One region of the Psychrobacillus sp. NPDC096623 genome, then DNA from elsewhere that is predicted to be linked to it. Evidence: predicted binding sites of a transcription regulator. Region 1 holds the regulator's gene; the other holds the start of a gene.
What was found. Region 1 encodes CtsR, which represses protease genes until heat stress. Its sites were predicted from a motif close to ATGGTCAATAAAGGTCAAACA; they were not measured.

Region 1 (8,480 bases):
TCGTCAATTATATGAAAATCCGCTTCATCCGTATACACAGGCTTTGTTATCTGCGATTCCTATTCCAGACCCTGATATAGAGGAAGCACGGGAACGTATTCTATTGCATGGAGAACTTCCGAGCCCGATAAATCCACCTTCGGGTTGTGTGTTCCGCACAAGATGTGCACATGCGATGTCCATATGTGCGGAAAAAAGACCTGCTTGGAAGGAACAAGAGCCTGGTCATTTCGTGGCCTGTCATCTATATAATTAATACAGTGTCCATATTACAAATATTATTTTGCATAATTTAGATTGACGAAGTATTAATACTTGTAGTATTCTGAAAATAACTTAAAGGAAGGAGTGAGGAATTATGGCAAATGTATATACGTATCCGCGAATCAGTAAGTTCATGATGTCCCACTCCGTATTTCTCTAAACAGATATACGCTTCTTTACTAATGATCGGGGAACCATGGCTGCTGATTCGTGCAGTCATGGTTTTTTTATATGAAAATTAGGAGGAAGTTAAATTGAATTTAATCGAACAATATGGTTGGAATAGTAATTGGAAAGAAAAAATGACAGGCAGTGGAATTGCTGGTCGCGTGCTGCTAGAGCATAAAAATTTATATAGAGTGATCACCAATGAAGGGGAGCTACTCTGCTCACTTTCTGGTAAATTTAAGTTCGAGCATGGAAGAGAAGCATTTCCGGCAGTTGGAGACTGGGTTGTCCTTGAACAAATGCCAGGCGAAGAAAAAGGAATTATTCATGAAGTACTTCCTCGTAGCTCACAGTTTTCGAGGAAAATGGCAGGATTGACGACCGAAATACAATTAATTGCGGTTAACGTTGATTTTGTATTTCTAGTGATGTCGCTCAATCATGATTTCAATGTCCGTAGATTAGAGAGATACTTATTGGCGGCATGGGATTCAGGAGCAACACCCGTTGTAGTGTTAACGAAAAAAGATGCCTGCGATGACATAGGGTATTATATAAAAGAAGTAGAAGCTATTGCATTTGGTGTTGACATATTTGCAGTGAGTAGTGTTACAGGAGAGGGTATTGAACAACTAGGAAATCTGTTGGCTGCTCATAAAACAGGTGCATTACTCGGATCCTCTGGTGTAGGGAAATCCTCTTTAATAAACGCATTGTCAGGTGTTGAAGTAATGACTGTGAATGATATTAGAGAAGATGATAGTAAAGGACGTCATACGACAACGCATAGGGAATTGACGTTATTACCAGAAGGTGGTTTACTGATCGATACGCCTGGTATGAGAGAATTTCAGCTTTGGGATACGAGCGATGGGGTTAGCGCTAGCTTCCAGGATGTCGAAGAGCTCGCGTTAACATGTCGTTTTCGTGATTGTCAGCATGTAAAAGAGCCAGGCTGTGCGATTCAGAAGGCTATTTACACCGGTGTGCTTAAACAAGAACGCTATAAAAGCTATGTAAAACTAATGAGAGAACTTGCGCATATCGATCGAAAAAACGATGCAGTAGCTAAAAAAGCAGAAACGAATAAATGGAAGCAAATTACGAAGTCTCAACGAAATAATTATAAAAAGAAAATCTAATTTTAGATGTGAGGTAACGGATGATTCAGTTAATCAATCACAAGGAAGAAAAGGTCGCTGAATGTATTTTGTCAATTCAATTACCAGCGTATAAAGTAGAAGCTGATTTAATCGGATTTGATGGGATTCCACAGCTTTTGGACACTGTAGAAGATATAAAAAATTCCAACGAACTATTTATTGGAAAATTGGATGGCTCGAAATTGGTAGGTTTTATTTCTTATGAAGATACAAATGAACTGATTGATATATGTAGACTTGTAGTAGACCCTAATCATTTTCGGAAAGGGATTGCATCGGAATTAGTAAACTATCTATTAACAGTCAAGGCTAATGATAAAAAGGTAGTTGTATCAACTGGTGCAAAAAATGTACCTGCAATCACGTTATATGAGAGATATAATTTTAAAAAATTAGCGGAAATTGAAGTAGAACCGGATTTCTATATCATACAACTGACATATGAGGAAAAAAAGATTTATTGAATATGAATATTCATTTTGATATATCCTAAACTACAAACGACTGTTTGTAGTTTTTTCTTCTTTTTAAGGGCAAATCGTATCAATTGCACATGCGAAAAAATCTCGTTATAATATAGTCAAAGTTAGTCAAAGTCAGTTTGTGAGAAGAGGTGAGAAGATGAAAAATATATCTGACATAATTGAAGGGTATTTGAAGGCAATTATAGAAGAAGGAAGTAAGGAACAAATTGAAATTAAGCGAAGTGAAATTGCAGAAAAATTTCAGTGTGTTCCATCTCAAATAAATTATGTAATCAATACAAGATTTACCCAAGACCGCGGATACTTAGTAGAAAGTAAACGAGGTGGAGGGGGATATATTCGAATCCTCCGCGTTCGAGCTCATACAAAAGCTGATTTAATAGAGCATATTATACAAACACTAGAAAATGGGGCTTCAGAATCTGTAACGGAAGATATCGTTTTTCGGTTAATCGATGAGGATGTTATTTCTAAGCGTGAAGCAAAACTCATTTTAGCAGCTTTAAATCGAACGACTCTAGCTATCCCACTACCAGCAAGAGATGAACTACGGTCACGTATTTTATGTGCCATGTTATTAACATTAAAGTATGAAAAAAGTGAAAAATGAACGGGGTGTGTTGAAAGGTGATTTGTGAAAATTGTAAGCAAAGACCAGCGAAAGTAACGGTTACGCAAGTGCATAATGGTGAACACTTTGAAAGACATTATTGTGAGGTCTGTGCAAATAGCCTCCACCCGTTTTATGTAGAGTACAAACAAGATCCATTATCTCTACATCAACTATTATCGAACTGGTTTAGTCAAACAGAACAACAACCAATGCAACAAAAACAACAAAAAAACATGATTGTTTGCGATGAATGTGGTTGGTCAATTCAACGGTTTTTAGATGAAGGAAAATTTGGTTGTGCCAATTGCTACAACAGTTTCCGTCCACAGTTACCAAATGTATTTAAAAGACTTCATAATGGCAATACGACGCATATTGGAAAGGCTCCAGGTGCGCTAGGGGAAAAAATTGCTATAAAAAAACGTATAGAAATAATTCGCTCACAAATGAAAGAAGCGATTGAAAGTGAAAGCTTTGAGGTGGCCGCAAAGCTGAGAGATGAAGCTAGGGACTTGGAAAGTCAACTTTCTACAGGAGGTGACCAAACTGATGTCAATTGATCATTTTTTAGATAACTCCATTTCTAGTTGGATGGCTGGAGAAGGAAACCATTCAGATATTGTGATGAGTACAAGAATACGTTTAGCTCGAAATCTTAATGGCTATCGTTTTCCTTTAGCATTTACAGAAGATGAGGCGCATAAAATTGACCAATCTGTTTCTGCCACCTTGCTAGATGCAAGTGACGAATTGCAGATGCAATTTTCTTCCATTCATATAAAGGATGTATCAGAACTAAGTCGTCAAGTATTAGTAGAAAAACATTTAATCAGTCCAAAGCTTGCGAACTCCCCGATGACAGGCTCGGTTTTGTTGTCGGATGATGAATCTGTTAGTGTGATGGTCAACGAAGAGGATCACATTCGGATACAATGCCTTTTTCCAGGGCTACAAATTGAAGAAGCCTACGCGCAGGCAGATGAGTTAGATCGTGTATTAGATAAGGAATTACCGTATGCGTTCGACGAGCAGTTTGGTTATTTAACAAGCTGTCCCACCAATACAGGTACTGGTTTACGTGCATCTGTCATGATGCACTTGCCGGCATTAACGATGACAAAGCAAATGAATAGGATTGTAACGATTATTTCAAGACTAGGAATGGTTGTTAGAGGAATTTACGGAGAAGGCAGTGAAGCGCTCGGTAATGTATATCAAGTGTCCAACCAAACCACACTTGGTAAGTCAGAAGAAGACATACTTGCTGATCTTCAGAGTATTACCGAACAAATTATTCAAAAAGAAAGAGAAGCACGAGATGCACTTATAAAGCATTCGGCCAATACACTAGAAGACCGACTATATCGATCTTTAGGAACTTTATCATTTGCTCGTATTATGGCAACCGATGAAGCAGCAAGATGCCTATCAGATGTGCGATTGGGGATTGATATGGGACTCATAGAAGATGTGGATGTATCTATCTTGAATGAATGTATGGTGTTTATGCAACCAGGATTCCTACAAAAATATGCAGGAACTTCATTGAATACCTCCGAGCGGGATATGTTTCGCGCGAAGCTGTTAAGGGAACGATTGCAAAAAGAAGAAAAACAGAAAACAAAAGGAGAGGAATCTGAATGATGTTTAATCGTTTTACACAAAGATCTCAAAAAGTATTACAACTAGCACAAGAAGAGGCTATTCGCTTAAAGCATGAATCTATAGGGACGGAACATATATTACTTGGTCTTATCCGTGAAGGTAGTGGAATTGCTGCTAAAGCATTAGAAGCAATTGAAGTAGACCTGAAAGTAATCGAAGCGGGAATCGAGGAGTTAGTAGGAGCAGGTAAAGAGGAAGTTGGACCCATCGTTAACTACACACCTCGTGCGAAAAAAGTGATTGAACTTTCAGTAGATGAGTCTCGAAAATTAGGGCATTCGTATATTGGAACTGAGCATCTATTGCTAGCGCTTATCCGTGAAGGAGAAGGTGTAGCGGCTCGTGTTCTAAACAATGCAGGAGTAAGCTTAAATAAAGCTCGTCAACAAGTGCTTCAATTACTAGGAAGCACAGAGCAAGCGCATGGTAATGGAAATAATGGAGCTGCTCCAGCAAGTACACCAACACTAGATGGTTTAGCTCGTGACCTAACACAAATTGCAAGAGAAGGCACACTGGACCCTGTAATTGGTCGTAGTAAAGAAATTACAAGAGTAATTGAAATCTTAGCTCGTCGTACAAAAAACAACCCAGTTCTAATTGGAGAACCAGGTGTTGGTAAAACAGCTATTGCTGAAGGGCTAGCACAGCAAATTGTACAAAACGAAGTGCCTGAAATCCTACGCGATAAACGAGTAATGACACTTGATATGGGTACGGTTGTTGCTGGTACAAAATATCGTGGGGAATTTGAAGATCGTTTGAAAAAAGTGATGGATGAAATTCGCCAAGCGGGCAATGTTATCTTATTCATTGATGAACTTCATACGTTAATTGGTGCAGGTGGAGCGGAGGGTGCTATTGATGCTTCGAATATCTTAAAACCAGCTCTTGCTCGTGGAGAAATTCAATGTATTGGTGCAACAACGTTAGATGAGTATAGAAAATATATTGAAAAAGATGCTGCACTTGAGCGTCGTTTCCAACCAATTCAAGTAGATGAGCCTTCTGTAGAGGAAGCTATCCAAATTATTTACGGTTTACGTGATCGTTATGAAGCGCATCATCGTGTGAAAATTACGGATGCGGCGGTAGAAGCCGCGGTGAAAATGTCCGATCGTTATATTTCTGATCGTTTCTTACCCGACAAAGCCATCGATTTAATAGATGAAGCAGGATCTAAAGTGCGTTTACGTTCGTATACAACACCTCCTAACTTAAAAGAGTTAGAAACTAAACTAGAAGCAATCCGTTCTGAGAAAAATGCAGCAGTACAAAGTCAGGAATTTGAAAAAGCTGCATCATTCCGTGATAAAGAACAAAAGCTTAAAGATGAACTAGAAAAAATGAAAAACAACTGGAAAGAGAAGCAAGGAAAAGAAGAGTCTGAAGTAACAATAGAGGATATTGCTGCAGTTGTTTCTATGTGGACTGGAGTACCAGTTTCTAAACTAGCACAAACAGAATCTGAAAAGTTATTAAAACTAGAAGATAAATTACATGAAAGAGTTATTGGTCAAAGTGAAGCAGTGGACGCGATTTCAAGAGCTATTCGTCGTGCACGTGCCGGTTTGAAAGATCCAAAACGTCCTATTGGCTCATTTATCTTTTTAGGTCCTACTGGCGTAGGGAAAACAGAGCTTGCTCGTGCTTTAGCTGAAGTGATGTTCGGAGACGAGGATGCGATGATTCGAGTAGATATGTCTGAATATATGGAGAAGCATTCCACTTCCCGTCTAGTTGGTTCTCCCCCAGGATATGTTGGGTTTGACGATGGTGGACAATTGACAGAAAAAGTACGTCGTAAACCATACTCTGTTATCCTATTAGATGAGATTGAAAAAGCGCACCCAGATGTCTTTAATATTCTTCTTCAAGTGTTAGAGGATGGACGATTGACTGACTCTAAGGGTCGCACAGTAGATTTCCGTAATACGGTAGTCATCATGACATCCAATGTCGGTGCAGAGGCACTAAAATTCAACAAATACGTTGGATTTAACTTAACGGAAGGCGGTAAGACAGACTATAAGGATATGAAAGGCAAAATGCTAGAAGAATTGAAAAAAGCATTCCGCCCAGAATTCTTAAACCGTCTAGATGAAATGATTGTGTTCCATTCTCTCGAAAAAGAGCATTTAAAACAAATTGTTTCACTAATGACAGAACAATTAGCAAAACGCTTGAAAGAACAAGGTATTGAGTTAGAAATTACAGAAGCGGCACAAGATAAAATTACAACAGAAGGCTATGAACCAGAATATGGTGCGCGTCCTCTACGCCGTGCGATTCAAAAACATGTTGAAGATCGACTGTCCGAAGAGCTTTTAAAAGGGGAAGTATTGAATGGACAGCATGTAATATTTGATGTAGAAGATAACGAGTTTGTGGTTCGCACGAAAGCTTTAGTCACAGAGGGTTAATATTGCGGGCATTCCGAAAAAGTTCCGGAATGCCCTTTTATACATATTAGGAGGTATTATGGCTAAAAAGAAAACGAAATTTATGTGTAACTCATGTGGTTATGAATCTGCAAAATGGATGGGGAGATGTCCCGGATGTGGTGATTGGAATACGATGGTAGAGGAAACCGAAATAGTTTCCAAAGGTCCAAAACGTTCCTTTCAGCACTCGGATGGCACAGCGCAAAAGGCTACTCCCATTATTTCAGTGATCACGCAAGAAGAACCACGGGTGACAACAGACTTTGCTGAATTGAATCGTGTGCTAGGTGGAGGGATTGTACCGGGGTCGCTCGTTTTAATAGGTGGAGATCCAGGTATTGGGAAGTCCACACTTCTTTTACAGGTTTCTGCTTTACTCGCCAATAAAGGAGAGCGAGTGCTGTATATTTCGGGTGAGGAATCCATCCGTCAAACAAAGCTTCGTGCAGAACGTTTAGGGGTGACATCCGCTGAGCTTTATATCTATTCTGAAACCAACTTGGAGTTAATCAATGAAACTATTGAGAGTGTAGAGCCTAAATTTGTCATTGTGGATTCAATTCAAACAGTTCATCATCCTGAAGTAACTAGTGCACCTGGTAGTGTATCGCAAGTTCGAGAATGTACAGCAGAGCTTATGCGAATAGCCAAGACCAAAAATGTAGCAATCTTTTTAGTGGGACATGTAACAAAAGAAGGTCAAATTGCAGGTCCGCGTATATTGGAACATATGGTAGATACCGTTTTGTACTTTGAAGGAGAACGACACCATACGTATCGTATTTTAAGATCTCAGAAGAACCGTTTTGGCTCTACAAATGAAATTGCCATTTTTGAAATGGTTCAATCTGGTTTAAAAGAAGTGCTTAATCCTTCTGAATTATTTTTGCAGGAGCGATCTCACGGGGCAGCGGGTTCCGCAATTGTTGCCTCTATGGAAGGTACCAGACCTATTTTAGTAGAAATTCAAGCGCTAGTGACTCAGTCTAGCTTTAATTATCCGAAACGTATGGCTACCGGTATTGATCAAAATCGTGTTTCTCTACTAATGGCGGTCCTGGAAAAGAGAATGGGATTATTACTTCAAACGCAAGATGCTTATATAAAAGTTGCTGGAGGAGTAAAATTAGACGAACCTGCAATCGACTTAGCCGTCCTAGTAAGTATCGTCTCTAGTTTCCGAGATACAGGGGTTACACCGACAGATTGTTTTATCGGGGAAATCGGTTTAACTGGAGAAGTAAGAAGAGTGTCTAGGATTGAACAGCGTGTGCAAGAGGCGGCCAAGCTTGGCTTTAACAGAGCGATTGTTCCAGCCTCAAATCTAGGAGGTTGGGATTATCCAAAAGGCATACAAGTTATAGGGATTGAGACAGTTAACGAAGCGATGAAAATAGCATTTTCATAATTAGTACACGAGTAAATGCTGACTAGCTAGCTATAGACGCTTATCCCTGCACTTGCTACAGGGCGGCGTCTGTGTTCTCTTATTGTCTAGCTCCCCCAGCCCCTCGTGTCGTTTCAGAATGCCGGATAAAGGCAAAAGACGCCTTTATCGTCATTCTTCCAGAGCTTTTCGTTGCAGGGCGGCGTCTTACACTTTTATGATTAGACTTATTGTGAAAGTTGGAAGTATAATGAAATAAATGGAGGTGGCATACTTGTTAAAATGGATTAT
Region 2 (8,480 bases), on a different contig from region 1:
GCACAAGCTGTTACCGAGCAGGAATTAATAGCCTTGGCTCCAAAATGAATGGAGACTTGACCTGCTGCCATATCGGGAATCATCATTGGAACAAAAAATGGACTTACTCGGCGTGCCCCTTTTTCTAAAAAGGTACGGAATTGAGCCTCATAGGTTTCCATTCCACCTATACCAGAACCAATCCATACTCCTGTACGAAGGCCCACTTCTTCTGTAATTGTAAGATTTGCATCCTCTACAGCCATAATTGAAGCAGCTAATGCATAATGGGTGAAACGATCCATTTTACGTGCTTCTTTTCTTTCAATGTACTTCTCAATATCAAAATCCTTTACTTCCGCTGCAACTTTAGCTGCAAACTGGGAAGCATCTAGTCTTGTTAGCATACCCACACCAGATTTACCTTCTTTAATACCTGACCAAGTTGTTTCTATATCATTACCTAGTGGTGTAACAGCGCCTATACCCGTTACTACTACCCTACGTTTTGTCATGAATTATTCACCCTTCCAAATTGTACGTTTATTTTCCCCATTTTAAAGTAATTGCTCCCCAAGTCAAACCTCCACCAAAACCTACCATAACAATTGTGTCATCATCTTTTACTTTACCATTTTTAACTTCTTCTTTTAAAGATAATGGAATGGAAGCTGAAGATGTATTACCGTACTTATGAATTGTTTTAGACATCTTCTCAAGCGGTAACCCTAGTCTTTCTCTTGCGGATTCCATTATACGAATATTCGCTTGGTGTGGAATTAGCATGTCAATTTCTTCTTTGTTTAATCCAGCTTTTTCTATTACATTAACGGCAGATTCACCCATTTGTCTTACAGCAAATTTGAATACCTCTCGTCCGTTCATTTGAAGATGTGGACCTTCTTGTGATAAATGCTTACCACCACTACCGTCAGCACCAAGTTCGAAAGATAAAATTCCTCGTCCTTCAGAAACTTTGCTTAATACCGCAGCACCAGCACCATCACCAAATAATACGGCAGTGTTTCTATCATTCCAATCCGTAATTTTGGACAATTTCTCTACTCCCACGACAAGTACATGAGAATACGTATCAGACTCAACAAATTGCTTTGCTGTTACTAATCCATATATAAATCCTGCACATGCAGCAGATAAATCCATTGCAGCAGCATTCGTTGCACCCAGTTGTTCCTGTAGCATAGTTGAAACACTTGGAAACGGGCGGTCTGGAGTTACAGTAGCCACAATTATTAAACCAATTTGATCGGCGTTAATACCTGCATCTTTAATTGCTTCTTTTGCAGCTTTCACAGCCATATGAGATGTATTCTCTTCTGCTCCAGCAATTCGACGTTCTTCTATACCAGTCATCGTTCTAATCCATTCGTCAGATGTATCCATTCGTTTTTCAAGGTCTTCATTTGTCAAAATATGTTCAGGTGCATATGTCCCTAAACCAATTATTCCTGCATTCATGAATGTTCCTCTTTTCTTGTAATCTATTATTAGTACCTGGTGTTAATAATAACGAATATATGTACATTTTTCAACAAGAGAGTTTGTTTTCCCAAATATTCTTTTGTTAAATGGTATGCTATGGTATGATACATATAGTAAAATTAGTGTTGAGGTGAATATAGTGCAATATATTATGACGTTTTTCTGGTCAGTACTTTTAGTTTCTATGTTAAATTATGTTGTAAGCTCCGTTCAAAACGTTGAGTTTGTATTTATGAATGGTATTATCATGTCCATTCCTGTTGCCATTTTGGTTTTAGTAATCGCAGCAATCATTCCTGACGAACCAGTAGCTAAAACACATCACTAAAAAAAGCCTTCCATTGGGAGGCTTTTTTTGTTCAAATATAAGAAATTATATATAACACCACAGCGAACGAAAATGTTTTTTATTGTATGTCTAGCTTTGCACAGGGGCACCACGATCGCGTATATAGACTGTCATCCACTTTAGCAATAGGAAAGTAAATTTTTCTAATTATCCAAAAGTGCCCTTACCTGTTTCTAAAAAGTATAGGAGGGCGACTAAAAGACAGATGCGACAGGAGTACCGAAAAAAAGGGATGCTGGTTGGTTGCGACGGACGTCACAACCAGTCAGCATCCTAAAAATTCACTCGGTAATCATAACAGAAAACGTCTGTCCAAGCCCTTCGAAAACGGTAGAAACAGGTTTTGACATTAAAGGGACGGGCATTTTTGTCCGGGTTTTTGTTCAGAACAATTTTTCGAGAGGGTATTAAACCAACTTATTCTGTCGAGATCTTTAGTTCATTTTCCTCCATTTTAGCAACTACCTTGCTGCCCGGTAAAACAGTGCCACCGATTAAAAGCTTGGCAACTGCTGTTTCTAAATAACGTTGGATGTATCTTTTTAATGGTCTTGCACCAAATGCAGCGTCTGTACCTTCCTCCACGATCCAATGTAGCACTGCATCATCCACTTGCAACTCAATTTCTTGTTCACGTAAACGTTTTTGCAGTTGTTTTACATATTTTTCTGTAATTTTGACAAAATGATGCGTTGTCAATGAGTGGAACATAATGATGTCATCTAAACGATTCAATAATTCTGGTTTGAAATGCTCACGTAAAGCACTCATGACTAGTGTTTCTTCCTGATCCGAAACCTCTCCAGTCGTATTGGCTAAATACTGCGATCCTATATTAGAAGTAAGGATAACAATCGTATTTGTAAAGTTTACGATTCTCCCTTGGCTATCTGTAATTCTACCATCATCCATCAATTGCAATAATATATTGGCAACATCCGGATGTGCTTTTTCTATTTCATCCAGCAGTACAACTGAATATGGATTTCTACGAACAGCTTCCGTTAATTGACCACCTTCCTCATAACCGATATATCCTGGAGGAGCACCGACTAAACGAGAAACACTATGCTTTTCCATATACTCAGACATATCAATTCGAATGAAATGCTCCTCCGAATCAAATAAATTTGCGGCCAATGATTTAGCTAGCTCCGTTTTACCTACGCCGGTAGGTCCTAAAAATAAGAAAGAGCCAATTGGTTTATTTGGATCCTTAATCCCTGCTCTCGCACGCCAAACAGCTTCTGTAACTAATTGGACGGCTTGATCTTGTCCGACTACACGCTCTCCTAAAGTTTCTTTTAAGCGTAAAAGCTTTTCTCTCTCTCCTTCAACGAGTTTCGTAACAGGAATCCCTGTCCATCTGGATACGATGGACGCAATTTCTTCTGCAGTTACTTCTTCACGTAAAAGTCGAGTTTCTGATTCTTCATTTACTTCGTTTTCATACATTTGAAGCTCTTTTTCCAGTGTAGGAATTTTCCCGTGACGAAGTTCTGCTGCTTTGTTTAGATCGTATTGATTTTCCGCTTCTTCTAACTCTCGGCGATAGCGATCCAATTCTTCCCGCTTCTGTTGAATTACTTGGATGGCTTCCTTCTCTTGCTCCCATTTTGTTCGCATTTCACTTGTAGATGTTTCTAATTCCTTTAAGTCTATTCTTAGCTGCTCTAATCTTTTTTGACTAGCAGCATCTTTTTCTTTCATTAATGCTTGTTCTTCGATTTGAAGCTGCATCATTTTTCTCGTAACTTCATCAAGCTCTTGTGGCATAGAATCAATTTCTGTTCGAATCATCGCACAAGCTTCATCAACTAAATCGATTGCTTTGTCAGGCAAAAATCGTTCTGTAATATATCGATTAGAAAGCTCGGCCGCTGCAACGATTGCTCGGTCATGAATTCGCACACCGTGATGTAACTCAAAGCGTTCCTTTAGCCCACGTAATATAGAAACAGTATCCTCTATAGATGGCTCTCTTACCATCACTTGTTGGAAGCGTCTTTCCAGTGCAGGGTCTTTTTCTATATACATGCGATACTCATCCAGTGTTGTCGCACCAATACAATGCAGTTCACCACGTGCTAGCATTGGTTTTAGCATATTTCCAGCGTCCATTGCACCGTCCGATTTTCCAGCACCAACTATTGTATGAATCTCATCGATGAACAAAATAATTTGACCTTCACTGTCTTTCACTTGTTTTAAAACTGCTTGCAGACGCTCCTCAAATTCTCCGCGATATTTTGCTCCAGCGATTAAGGAACTCATATCTAGCTCAAAAATTTCCTTCTCTTTTAACCCTTCAGGAACGTCCTTGCGTACAATGCGCTGTGCAAGCCCTTCTACAATGGCAGTTTTACCTACACCTGGCTCTCCAATCAGGACAGGATTATTCTTCGTTTTTCTTGATAAAATACGAATAACATCTCTAATTTCCTGATCGCGACCAATAACAGGATCCATTTTCCCTTCCTTAACTGCAGTAACTAGATTTCGACCATACGTTTCTAAAGGACTTTTTTCATCCTGCTGTTTCATTTGCATATACAAACATCTCCTTTTGAAGTAGTTTGACCTTCTTTGACTAATGTAATTATACGACCTAGCTAATCACTTTGTAAAGAAATATGGCTATCTACGTCTAACTAAGAAGTTCGAGTAAATATGCTATTATAGTAGAAAGTGCAAACACGACTTCGAATGTGAATAACGGAAAGGAAGTAATAATCATGACTGAACAAAGTTCCAATTCACAAGGCATACATGCACTGTTTGAACAATTTGGTGCAAACTTAAAACTAGAAAAGGATCGCTCCGTCTTTTTAGAAGGTCAAATTGCGGAAGATGTCTACCTCATCAAAACAGGTACCGTTCGCATAAGCAAGGATACGGAAAGCGGTAAAATATTGACTTTGCGAATTTCAGGAAATAGCACATTTATCGGAGAAGCATCTATATTTTGCGATACTATTTATCATTCAGTTTCTGCTAATACGATAGAGCCGACTGAATTATTAGTGTTGTCACGTGCCACACTTGAAAAATATTTATCGGAGTGTTCTTCTCTCATGATGGAATGGATCCAAATCATGCAAACGCATAATTTAAAAAATGAAACTCGCTTTAGAGATTTGTTGCTGCATGGGAAAAAAGGTGCGTTAATGTCCACATTGATACGACTAACAAATACGTACGGGGTAAAACAAACGGATGGTAGCATTCTCATTAATCATGCTATGACCAATCAGGAGCTGGCTAACTTCTGCGCTACAAGTAGAGAGGTCGTTAACCGAATTTTAAATGATCTAAAGAAAAAAAATGTGCTTTCGTTGGATAAAGGGATGATCACGATTCATGATCTACATTTTTTAAGGACAGAAGTAGAATGTGATAATTGCCCACTGTATATTTGCCGAATTGACTAGGTTGGGTGGATTTTAAGAATACCCGGGCCAAAAAACTCCTATTTTTGAAGTACAAAAACCAGATATGCCGTTGATTGTAGTGTAGATCTTACTCTTTCCATCTTACTCTTTCCGTGGGCACGGCTCGAGCCTGTGGTCTCTCCCTCGTGCTGTCCCACATGGATTATTTACTAAAATTTACCCAATCTCATAAGAAAAAGTCGAATCTTTAATTCCGATTCGACTTTTTTCGTTCATGTATATAGTTTTTATCTTATACCTAAAGCTATTTTAGCGTAACGAGACATATTTTCTTTTGACCACGGTGGATTGAAAACAATATTAACATCTGTCTCTTTTACTTCTGGCAGTTCGCCAAGGGCTGTTTTTACTTGATCGACAATCTGTGGACCCATTGGGCAGCCGATTGATGTTAAAGTCATTGTAACTTTTGCAATATCATCATCTGCTAATTGTACATCATATACTAAACCTAAATTGACAATATCAATACCTAGTTCAGGGTCGATAACGTTCTCAAGAGCGGCCATCATACTATCCTTCATATCTTGTTCTGCATCTTGACTCATATTGAAAACCTCCTCTATTTTATCCCGGTTTAACAGGCTGTAATACCCCTATCTCAACTTTTTAAAGAAAATCAAGAGAAAAGTTAGGGATAAACAGCCTGTAAATCCCCGATTGGTTCAACTAACCATCAGCGGGGAAGAAGTAAATCCTCGCTGATGAAAGTTTCACTTTATATCTCAATCATATCAAACTCATCTGTTTATGCCAAACTGTTTGCTAGCCACTCCATAGAAGCTAACATTCCTTTTCTTGACACAGCGTGCCCTGCCAATTTTTCATTCATCAGTACTATATTTTGTTTATCATATTGTTTTCTGAGAGACGCGATAAATTTGGCAGTTGGTTCATATGGTACAACTGGATCTTTTTCTCCGTGCCAGAAAAACAAAGGTGTTTCGATCAGGTTGTCCGGATGGCTAGAGGCATCAAAATTAGATAATGTGTCCAACATCTTTGTTCGCTCATCTGCACTTAATGGCACCTTGAATCCTTTTTGCTCTACGGATGCAATTTGTGCCTTGGCAAGTTCTACATAACCAGGAGTTCCCATCAAAATGACTGCCGCATCAATCCATGGATAGATCGTTAAACAGCCTAAAGTAGTTATTCCTCCCATTGATGTACCGGCTAAAGCGATTTTTTGTTCTGTTAAATAGTTACGTTTTTCTAATTCCTGTTTAATTGTATTAACTTCTTCAATAGATGTTAATACAATTTCCCAAAAGCGCAAACTTATCTCTACTTCATCTAATTTTTCATCTCGTTGACCATGTAGATGTGCATCAGGTAAAATTACCCGACATCCCTTTTGTACTAGCTGATATGCGTAATGTAGGTTATGCTCTTTTGCACTTTCAAATCCGTGTAAAAAGACGACAATTGGAGCATCCTTCTTTATTTCTTCATTTTGAATATGTAATAACGGAATGCTTCCCCAAATCTCAGTAGTGACTATCATCTATACCCCGCCTTTCTATTATTATTCTACCAAAGTAATTCTGTGAGTACAAAGAGGTTGAGTTTTTTCATTTTGACGTTATTCATTGAAAACGATACACTTTAAAGTAAGATAGAAGGGAGTTTTTTTATGAAACCGCATTTAATCGTGTTAGATTTAGATGGAACTTTATTGACCGATGAAAAAGTAATTTCAACAAAAACTAAAAACATTCTGCAACTGGCAAAAAATGAAGGACATGAAGTGATGATCGCAACTGGAAGACCGTATAGATCCAGCGAAATGTATTATAAAGAGCTTGGTTTAAGCACACCGATTGTTAACTTCAATGGTGCATTTGTTCATCATCCTAGAAGTTCTTCTTGGAAAACTGTACATACACCGATTGATTTAAAAGTTGTGAAAGAAGTAGTGGAGGCTGTAGAAAGCTATTCCATTAAAAACATGCTTGCTGAAGTTCTCGATGATGTATATTTACACTATCATGATGAAAAAATTCTTTCTGCGTTTTCATTAGGAAACCCTCAAGTAACTACTGGTGATTTAAGATCACTTTTAAAAACTGACCCAACAAGTTTACTAATACATGCTGAGGAAGATTCGGTCGATTCGGTTCGTCAGCATTTAAGAGATGTACATGCAGAAGTCATTGATCATCGTCGTTGGGGTGCACCATGGGATGTCATTGAAATTGTACGCCATGGATTAAATAAGGCAGTTGGATTATCGCAAGTATCCAAGTTTTTAAACATTCCAAAGGAACGTATTATTGCATTTGGCGACGAAGATAATGATTTAGAAATGATTGAATATGCGGGTGTCGGCGTAGCAATGGGAAATGCTATAAGCCCACTTCAGAACATTGCCAATGAAGTAACATTAACAAATAACGAAGATGGTATTGCAGAATTCTTAATAGAGAGATTAAACTTAAAGAAATAGTAGAGATACAGGAGGATGGGAAATGAGAATTATCGCTGATAGCGCCACTGATCTACCAAAAGCTTTTTTTGATGACAATAAAGTCCTTTTAGCGCCACTAAGAGTTCATATCGATGAAGATGAATATGAGGACATTATTGGTATTGATTCTTCTGCAGTTTATACAGCAATACGTGAAGGAAAGCAGCCAAAAACCTCACAAGTTTCACCCGAGTTATTTTTACGTTTGTTCGAGGATCTTGCAAAGTCTGGTGAGGAAGGATTATATATTGCCTTTTCATCCGCTCTTTCCGGAACCTATAGTACAGCTATGATGATGCGCGAGCAATTATTAGAAACGTATCCAGATTTAAAGCTAACAATTATTGATTCACAATGTGCATCGCTTGGCTATGGGCTAGTTCTAAAACAAGCAGTTAAATTACGTGATGAAGGAATGGATAACGCTCAATTAATTGAAAAAGTACGTTTTTATGCTGAGCATATGGAGCATTTATTCACAGTTGAAGATTTGGATTATTTAGCACGCGGAGGACGAGTTTCGAAAGCGAGTGCGTTTATAGGTGGGTTATTAAATATTAAACCGCTACTTCACGTAGAAGATGGTAAGCTAGTACCTATCGAGAAAATTCGTGGGCGTAAAAAAGTCTTTAAACGCATGCTTGATCTTATGGAAGAGCGTGGTGAAAATTTTAGTGATCAAGTTATTGCTATCAGCCATAGTGACGATGAAGCAACTGCTTTAGAA

Region 2: the regulator CtsR is predicted to act here: its motif matches at 4,405-4,425, upstream of ACIQX2_RS02000 (ATP-dependent Clp protease ATP-binding subunit).

Annotation. Positions count from the first base shown of each region.
Region 1 covers NZ_JBIWER010000007.1:56,789-65,268, reverse strand. The annotation lists gene ACIQX2_RS16680 (ABC transporter ATP-binding protein) at 1-256, shown strand, start outside; gene rsgA (ribosome small subunit-dependent GTPase A) at 567-1,574, shown strand; gene ACIQX2_RS16670 (GNAT family N-acetyltransferase) at 1,595-2,059, shown strand; gene ACIQX2_RS16665 (CtsR family transcriptional regulator) at 2,217-2,690, shown strand; gene ACIQX2_RS16660 (UvrB/UvrC motif-containing protein) at 2,708-3,253, shown strand; gene mcsB (protein-arginine kinase McsB) at 3,243-4,337, shown strand; gene ACIQX2_RS16650 (ATP-dependent Clp protease ATP-binding subunit) at 4,334-6,781, shown strand; gene radA (DNA repair protein RadA) at 6,840-8,210, shown strand; gene ACIQX2_RS16640 (PIN/TRAM domain-containing protein) at 8,464-8,480, shown strand, end outside.
Region 2 covers NZ_JBIWER010000001.1:399,814-408,293, forward strand. The annotation lists gene fabF (beta-ketoacyl-ACP synthase II) at 1-494, opposite strand, end outside; gene ACIQX2_RS01990 (beta-ketoacyl-ACP synthase III) at 523-1,458, opposite strand; gene ACIQX2_RS01995 (YjzD family protein) at 1,622-1,810, shown strand; gene ACIQX2_RS02000 (ATP-dependent Clp protease ATP-binding subunit) at 2,249-4,381, opposite strand; gene ACIQX2_RS02005 (Crp/Fnr family transcriptional regulator) at 4,567-5,262, shown strand; gene ACIQX2_RS02010 (metal-sulfur cluster assembly factor) at 5,511-5,831, opposite strand; gene ACIQX2_RS02015 (serine aminopeptidase domain-containing protein) at 6,032-6,790, opposite strand; gene ACIQX2_RS02020 (Cof-type HAD-IIB family hydrolase) at 6,920-7,732, shown strand; gene ACIQX2_RS02025 (DegV family protein) at 7,755-8,480, shown strand, end outside.